Regions from separate parts of the Roseateles microcysteis genome, predicted to be linked through region 1. Evidence: predicted binding sites of a transcription regulator. Region 1 holds the regulator's gene; the other holds the start of a gene.
What was found. Region 1 encodes FliA, which starts transcription of late flagellar genes. Its sites were predicted from a motif close to CTAAAGTTTNNNNNNNNNNNGCCGNTA; they were not measured.
Positions count from the first base shown of each region.

Region 2: fliS (flagellar export chaperone FliS) is a predicted target of FliA. The motif match lies at 2,155-2,181, and genes of this name have one in related genera.

Region 1 is NZ_JBAJMV010000002.1:875,074-879,342, forward strand. Features, by position in the region: gene V3596_RS08960 (methyl-accepting chemotaxis protein) at 112-1,461, opposite strand; gene V3596_RS08965 (RNA polymerase sigma factor FliA) at 1,506-2,219, opposite strand; gene V3596_RS08970 (flagellar biosynthesis protein) at 2,237-3,049, opposite strand; gene flhF (flagellar biosynthesis protein FlhF) at 3,061-4,269, opposite strand, start outside.
Region 2 is NZ_JBAJMV010000009.1:47,306-51,574, reverse strand. Features, by position in the region: gene V3596_RS21445 (flagellin N-terminal helical domain-containing protein) at 1-453, shown strand, start outside; gene fliD (flagellar filament capping protein FliD) at 607-2,049, shown strand; gene fliS (flagellar export chaperone FliS) at 2,229-2,663, shown strand; gene V3596_RS21430 (flagellar protein FliT) at 2,717-3,016, shown strand; gene V3596_RS21425 (flagellar brake protein) at 3,041-3,799, shown strand; gene V3596_RS21420 (pilus assembly FimT family protein) at 3,799-4,269, shown strand, end outside.

The DNA.
Region 1 (4,269 bases):
CTTTCTTTTGCTGTTGTCTCCAGCGCTCAATGTAGGTACGCAGCACCGTGCCGGCAAGCGCTTTGACGCGTCTGGCAGGACATTGATCACGCCCGGTTCGTGCGTGTCAGCTCAGAACTTGAAGGCCAGACGCAGGCCACCCCAGTGGCGGCCGTTCACCGTGATTGGTGCGCTGGCCTCTTTCATGATCACGAACTTGCCGCCGCCCATGTCGCGCCGGTAGGTCTGCAGGAGGAACGGCTTCTCGTTGCGCGCCGATGCAAGGCCGGTGCGGTCGTTGAACACGCGGCGGTAGCGGCTGTTGGCGGTATTCCAGACCACATCGCCGGCGCGCTGGGGTTGGCAGTAGGCCCGGTTGTGGGTCGCGACGTAGCCGTTGCGGTCCACGGCGATGCAGAACACCACCTTGTCGCTGAGTTGCAGCATGCGCTCCTGCACCGCAGGAAACAACTGGTCGGCCAGATCGACGAAGCCGGTCAGTACCTGGGCCGGATTGCTGCCCGCAATCGGCCGGTAGTTGGTGTCGAAGAGCTGCTCGCTGCGGATGCGGCCCTCGCTCAGCGCCAGCTCCAGCAAGGATGCAATCTCGCCCGCAGCCTCCTGCGCGGCGCGGATGTAGGCCGAGTCTTCGACCTCGACACCGCTGTGCGCAATCTGCTCGATCAGCGTTTCCGAGACGCTCAGGAAGCGGTCGCTGCAGGCGAAGGCCACGTCCAGGTCCGACATCACGCGGCGGACTGCAAGGCCAGCGCTTTCGACGCGAGCGGCCAGGGCCTGCATCGTGGACTGGCTGGCCTGGGCCGATTGATCGATGGCGGCAACGTCCCCTTCCATTTCAGCGAACGAGGCATGAATGCCACCACGCTGCTGGCCGGCATTGCCTTCGCTGCGCAGTTCGCGGCTGAAGGCCTCGATGCGGGTGTCCAGCGTTGTCACCGTGCTCATGATGGCCTTGGCCGAGGATTCGACCTGCGCCGCCAGGTCCTTCACCGCGTCAGCCACCACGCCGAAACCGCGCCCGGCCTCACCTGCACGCTTGGCCTCGACCGAGGCATTGAAGGCCACGAGCCGCGTCTGCAGGGCGATCTTGGTGATCTGGCTGGCCGCGTCTTCCACTTGCTTGAGGTTCTGCACGATGCCGCCGACCTCGCTGTCCAGACGGGTCAGTGCCTGGCGCGAACGCTCGACGGCCGCGCGGGTCTGTTGGGTGCATTGGGTGATGGCAGCCTGCGAGCGCTGGACCTGGCCCAGCTCGCCGGCCAGCGCACTCATGGTTTCACCCTGCGCCTGCACATGCTTCTTGGTGTCTTCGATCACGCCGCGCACCTCGGCAGCGTCCCGACCCACGGTAGAGACCGTGCGCGAAAGCGTCTTGATGGTTTCCAGCGGGCTCACGCCGGCTGGCTCGGCCGGCGAATGACTCGACGGGCCCGTGAACGCGCTGCTGCGCTTGCTGAACATGCGTCTGTCTCCCCTGCGGCTCTGACGGCCGCAACCAGGGCAGGTTACCAGTCGCGCAACTTGACCCGCAAGCGGGCAATGGCCTGGCTGTGCAGCTGGCAGACACGCGACTCGGTGACCTTGAGCACCGCAGCGATCTCTTTCAGGTTCATGTCATGTTCGTAGTACATGGACATGACATAGCCCTCGCGCTCGGGCAGGTTCGTGATCGCCAGCACCAGGGCCTCGCGCATGCGATGGTCCTGCAGCATGGCCATCGGGTTGGCGGCCGGGTCGGCGACATGGCGGTCGAGGTAGTCGTTGTCGCCATCGTCGCCCGACATGTCTTCCAGGTAGACGAGCTGGGTGCCCCGCACCTTGCCAAGCAACTCCTGGTAGTCCCCCAGGCTCAGGCCCATTTCCTTGGCGATTTCGCTTTCCTGCGGCGCTCGGCCGAGACGCTGCTCCAGCTTGTGGACTGCGGATTCGATTTCGCGCTGCTGGCGGCGGGTGCCACGGCTCATCCAGTCGCCGCCGCGCAGCTCGTCGAGCATGGCGCCGCGGATGCGCTGGGTGGCAAAGGTTTCGAACTGCACTCCTTGCGCGGTGTCAAAGCGCGACAGCGCGTCGGTCAGGCCGATCAGGCCGACCTGGATCAAGTCATCGAGTTCCACATTGGCCGGCAGCTTGGCAATCATCTGATGGGCCAGGCGGCGCACCAGGGGGCTGTACTGCTTGAGCATCGCAGAGGTCTCAAGCCGACCTTTGGCGGTGTACATCGTTGTCTCCTGCGATTTCAGAGGGTCGCCACGGAGGCGCCCTGCGCGTGTCGGACAACGGGGCGCAATGGCGCGGCGTCTGCCGACACCTCAAGCATCGCTCCAGGCGGCGCCGCAATCAAGAGCTCGCGTGCGAGAAATCGCATTTCCGAGGACATTGGCACGCTGGCGGGCTGGCGCGGGTCCAGGCAGGCCCAGTCCCTGAGCACCGCGCCGAGAAAGCCGTCGGCGCAGGAACTGATCTGCTGGGCGATCCGGCCGGTCAGGCGCAATTGAGGCGGGCTGGCCAGCAGCAGGCTGTAAACCATCAGGCCGGCACGCTGGGCCAGCCATTTCATGCCGCTGTAGGCATGGGTGACCGAGCGCGGGTCGGTATCGGCCAGCAGCACTGGGCGCAGCTCGCGTGTGGCCACAACGCGGGCCAGCTCAGCGGCGCTGGCATGCAGCAGGACCACGTCGGCATGCGGGCAAGCGGCGGCCACCGCCTCGAGGAACTGCGCCGCAGAGCCCTGGGCGTTGATGTAGCGCATCGGCAAGCCGCGCGCTGACAGGTAGGAGACGTGATCCGACAGGCGCTCGACGCAGGCCGGCAAGTCGATGGCGGCCAGCTCGTTGGCCGGCGGCGAGAGTTCGCCGGCATCGACCACCAGTGTGTGCAGGCCAAGCTCGGCAAAAGCCGCGCACAGGCCTTCCAGCAGCGCGCCGGAACCGACCACATGCGGGTTGGACAGCACCGGCACGAAACGCACCCGCGAACTGGAGAAGAGCTTGCGCAGGCCATCAGCCTGGTCCAGCGGCGCGGAGTTGAAAGCCTGGCGGTCGCGCGTCATGGTCGAAGACCTCAAAAGCTGCCCATCGGTTGGGCGTGGACGTTCGGATTCGCAGCGGCGGGCAGCGCGGGGCCGCCGGCGAAGATCAGGTTGACGTCAGACGCGTCCATGCGCCAGGCCGGCGCCGACACGGCACGCAGCGCACGCTGCACCAAGGCCGGGCTGGAGAGGCGATGCCAGTCTTCGGGCACGCGCTGGCCGTTGGTCACGCCAATCACCTTGAGCTTGTGGCGGATCATGATGTCCAGGGCCGGTGCCAGGCGCACCGCCTCGTCGATCTTGGACAGCACGATGCCGTGGGCCTGCGTGGCACGCCAGGCGCTGACCACGTCGTCGATGGTTTCGCCCTGCTGGGCGGCATTGACGACCAGCAGCTTGCGGATGCTGCGGTGCGCCAGCATGTCCAGCAGCTCGGCGGTGCGGGTGTCGCGCTGCGCCATGCCAGCCGTGTCGATCAGGACCATCTTCTTGCTGGACAGCAGTTCCAGCAGGTCTTCCAGCGAAGCGCGGTCATGCGCCGTGTGCACCGGCACGCCGAGGATGCGGCCATAGGCGCGCAACTGCTCGTGGGCGCCAACCCGGTAGGCGTCGAGCGTGATCAGGCCCAGGTTCGCTGCGCCGAAGCGGGTAGCGAAGGCAGCGGCGATCTTGGCCGTGGTCGTGGTCTTGCCCACGCCGGTGGAGCCGATCAGGGCGAACACCCCGCCCTGCTCTTCCAGCGCCGGCGAATGCTCGTCGGTATGCAGATTGCGAGACAGCACATTGGCCGCCCAGGCGGTTTCATCCGGGCTGTGATGGTCGGAAGGCATGCCTTCGACCAGCTTGCGCACCAGGGCCGGCGAAAAGCCGACTTCCAGCAGCTTTTGCGTCAGCTGAGCCTGGGCCGGCTGGCGCTGCAGTTTCTCCATGAAAGCCAGGGCGCCGAAGCGCTCCTCGATCAGGCCCTTCATCGAGCGCAGCTCATTCATCATGTCCTGCTGGTCGCGACGACCGCGGCCGGCATCGCGCTCGGCCAGCGTCGGGACGGCCGGCGCGTCGATGCGGATCTCGTCGCGCAGCACCGGCGGCGTGATGCGGCGCGGTGCGGGTTCGGGCGCGGGTGCAGGCGCCTGGCGCGGCTGCATCGCCTTCAAGGCGGCCTCGGCACGCTGGCGGCGGGCGGCTTGCAGGGAAGTGACGTCGTCCGGCAGCTCGGGCGCGGCTCGGGCGGCCGGCGGTGC
Region 2 (4,269 bases), on a different contig from region 1:
ACCATTCTGGGTGCGGACGCGGCAACACCGCAGACCTTCCAGGTCGGCCCGAACACCTCGGTCAACGACACCATCGACGTGACGACGGTCGACCTGACGGTCGATCCGACCATCATCGCGATCACCGACCCGACGATCTCGACCATCGACGACACCTCCGACCCGACGACGCTGGGCGCCGTGATCGACGCGATCGACCTGGCGATCAACACGGCCAGCGAGCAGCGAGCGGCACTGGGTGCGACGCAGAACCGCTTCGAGGCCGTGATCTCGAACCTGATGATCTCGGTCGAGAACCAGAGCGCGGCACGCAGCCGCATCATGGACGCCGACTACGCGGCTGAAACCTCGGCCCTCTCCCGCTCGCAGATCCTGCAGCAGGCTGGCAATGCCATGGTGGCCCAGGCCAACCAGTTGCCTCAGCAAGTGCTTTCGCTGCTGCGCAACGGCTGATCGCCCGCAGCAATCGCGCCCTTTGCGGCAAACTGACGGGCCGGCCAAAAACCGGCCTAAAGTTTTTTCAGGACTGGTCGATAAAAGCCTCAACACCGGCAACCGCCCGGGGTCCTGGCACCTGCCATGCCCTCGAGACGCTGGAGAACTCTCATGGCAACCATCACATCAGCAGGCATAGGCAGCGGCCTGGACATCGAATCCCTGATCACCAAGCTGGTGGCAGCCGAGCGCGCGCCCATTACCCAGCTGGCGACCCGCACAGACACCTTAAAGACCCAGCTGTCGGTGTATGGCAAGCTGCAAAGCGCCTTCTCGACGCTGCGCGACTCGGCACTCAAACTGTCTCGTCCAGAAACCTGGCAGGCCAGCCTGGCCTCTTCCACTGACTCGACCAGCGTGGCCGTCACGGCCGGCTCCAGCACCACCTCCGGCAAGTTCGCCGTCTCCGTTTCCAAGCTGGCGGCCTCGCAGACCTTGTCCAGCAAGGTGCTGCCATCAGCGCCCGCCACCATTGGCAACGGCAACATCACCATCGAGCTGGGCAGCTGGAACAGCGACCAGACTGAGTTCACCACCAAGGCGGGCAGCACTGCGGTCACGATCGAGATCGCCCCGGGCGAAGACCAACTGACCCAGATCCGCGACAAGATCAATGCGGCCAAGGCCGGCGTGGTTGCCTCGGTGGTGACAGACGCTTCGGGCTCGCGCCTGGTGATGCGCTCCAGCGAAACCGGCCAGACCAATGCCTTCCGCATCAGCGTGGGCGATGCCGATGGCATCAATGGCGACGATTCCGGGCTGTCGGCACTGGCCTACGACCCCAGCGTTGGTGTCAGCTCGATGGCGCTGAACCTGGCCGCGGCCAACGCGATGGCGGTGCTCAACGGCGTGGCGGTCGAGTCCGAAAGCAACACGATGAAGGACGCCATCGACGGCCTCAACATCACGCTGCTCAAGCCCACCACGGCCGATGTGACGCTGAGCGTCGACCAGGACAAGGACGGCATCAAGAAGGCGATCAACGAATTCGTCACCAACTACAACGCCGCGGTCACGATGCTGCGCGACCAGACCAAGTACGACGCCAGCAACAAGACTGCCGGAACGCTGCAGGGCGACTCGACCGCAACCAGCTTGCAGAACCAGTTGCGCGGCCTCGCCGGCAGCGGCACCACGCTTGGCGGCAGCGGCCTGGGCCGCTTTTCCGACCTGGGTCTGGACCCGGGGTCGGACGGCCTGATCAAGGTCAACGACACCAAGCTGACGAAGGCGTTGGCCAATCTGGACCAGGTCAAGGGCTTTTTTGCCGGCGTGGATACGACCGATGCCAGCAACAGCGGCCTGGCCGTGCGCTTCCGCACGCTGACCGACAAGCTGCTGAGCACCGACGGCAGCCTGACCAGCCGCCAGGCCGGCTTGCAAACCCGCATCAACAACAACGGCAAGCAGGCCGACAAGATGGAAGACCGGGTCAGCCTGACCGAAGCGCGGCTGCGCGCACGTTATACAGCGCTGGACACGCAGATGAGCAAGCTGACCAGCCTGTCCAACTATGTGACGCAGCAGATGGCACTGCTCAACAAGAGCAGCTGAGTCCGCCTGAAGCTTCGAGGCCGCGCCGTGCCAACTCCGTCACCAACCCGGCCCTGCCGGGTTTTTTTGCGCCGGAAATGCGGGGCAATCCCGGCAATGGCCTCCCTCAAGTTTGCCGCTCGTGAGCCGAAAATCCTCTCAAGACGCTCTCAACCCGGCCACTCGGAAAGCTAAGAAAAATGTACGGCAATGCCTCTCCCTTTGCCTCGCGCGCCCATCGGGCCAGCCACCTCTACAACAAGGTCGGCGTCGAGACCGACGTGCTCAGCGCCAGCCCGCACCGCCTGGTGGCAATGCTTTTCGACGGCCTGTTCGACGCAATGAACCAGGGCCTGGGTGCCATCCATGCAGGCAACACGGAGCTGAAGAACCGTTCGCTGAGCCGGGCCGTGCGCATCCTTGACGAAGGCCTGAAGGCCGGGCTCAAGCTGGAAGCCGGCCCGTTGGCCACCGACCTGCGTGACCTCTATGTCTACACCTGTGGACGCCTCACTCATGCAAATTTGCACAGCGATGCCAGCGCCGTTGAGGAATGCCAGCGTCTGCTGCAACCGATCCGCGAAGCCTGGGCTAGCATTGCTCCAAGCGCCGCACATGCACGTGCGGCAGCCTGATGCCAGGTAGTCAGACAGCGCCCTTCATTCACCCAGAATCCAGCGGACGTTCCATGAACACCCACCTTCTCAGCTATTACGAAGCCATCGAGCAGGCCAGTGCCGACATGCTCTCGGCCGCCCGCACCGGCAACTGGGACGAAGTCGTCAAGCTCGAAGGCGCTTGCGTGCTGCTGATTTCACAGCTCAAGCACGCGGCCTCGCAGGCGGCCCTGCAGCCGGAAGAGTCGAAGCTGAAAACGCGCATCATGCAGCGTATCCTCCTGAACGACGCCGAGATCCGACACCTGGCCGAACCCTGGCTGGAAGACCTCGACCAAGTACTGGCCGGCAAGAACAAGACGGTTCACTGAACCGGGAAAGCGCATCCTCCAGGCATGCCTGATGCCAACCCGTCGTCTGAGGCCGGCGTCGACACAGTCGACGTCGGCTCTTTTCGTCTCGATGCGACCCTCGAGATCCAGACCCTGCTGCGCGAGCTGCAGGCCCAACGCACGCCGCTGACCCTCAGCACGCCGACGGGCGAAACCTGCAAGGCCATGCTCGTCGAGGTGGATGCGCGCCGGGGCGTGATCGACCTGGACAGCAGTGCCAGCCCAGAGCACCTGCGCACGCTGCTGGCCAGCGACGAGGTCCAGGCCCAAGCCTTTCTGGACAACATCAGGCTGCAGTTCGATGTCGACGGCCTGGTGCTGGTGCAAGGCAGCGCCGGCGCCATGCTGCAAGCCAATCTGCCCAGCCCGCTGTTTCGTTTCCAGCGCCGCCAGGCCTACCGGGTGCAACCGACGGGTAGCGCCTATCCCTTCGCCAAGTTCGAGCACCCCGACCCTGCCATCGGCCTTTTGCGCCTCCGAGTGCTGGACGTGAGCATTGGCGGCCTCGCCCTGCTTCTGCCGCCGGAGCTGCCGCCGCTGGAACCGGGTGCACTGATCGAGCTGGCACGCCTGGAGCTGGACCGGGATACCCGGCTGGAAACCAGTCTGCGGTTGCAGCACGTCAGCTCGCTGCAGAACCCGGCCGAGTTTGTGCAGTTGGGCTGCGCCTTCGTGCAGCTGCCACCGCTCTCGCTGCGCGATCTGCAGCGCTTCATCGACCAGACCCAGAAGCGGCGCCGCCTCTTGCAGCGCAAGATCTGATGAGCCGCCCACGCCACGCCGGGTTCACACTGATGGAGGTCGCCATCGTGCTGGCTGTGGCGGCGATATTGCTCGCCGTGGCGGTGCCCAACTACCAGCGCATGCAGGAGCGTCAGCGCATGCGGCTGGCGGCCGAGTCCCTGCAGCGGGACTTCCAGCTGGCGCACAGCCAGAGCAGCAAGGTCGGCCCGGTGTTCTTCAACTTCAAGCACGAAGGCCAGGCATGGTGCTGGGGCGCCAACAGCACAACGCCCTGCAACTGCCTGAAGGAACGCTGCAACGTGGTCTCGCAGCGCAGTCAGGACTGGCCGGGCGTCTGGATGGTGTATTCCAGCGATGCGCAGTTCGAGGCGGGCCTGGGCCGCGCCGTCGAGCATGGCCCGACCGAGTTCTCGACCAAGCATGGCGGCCAGGTACGGGTGCAGCTCAATGCGCTGGGCCGCGCCTCGCTGTGCGGCAAGGATGCGCCC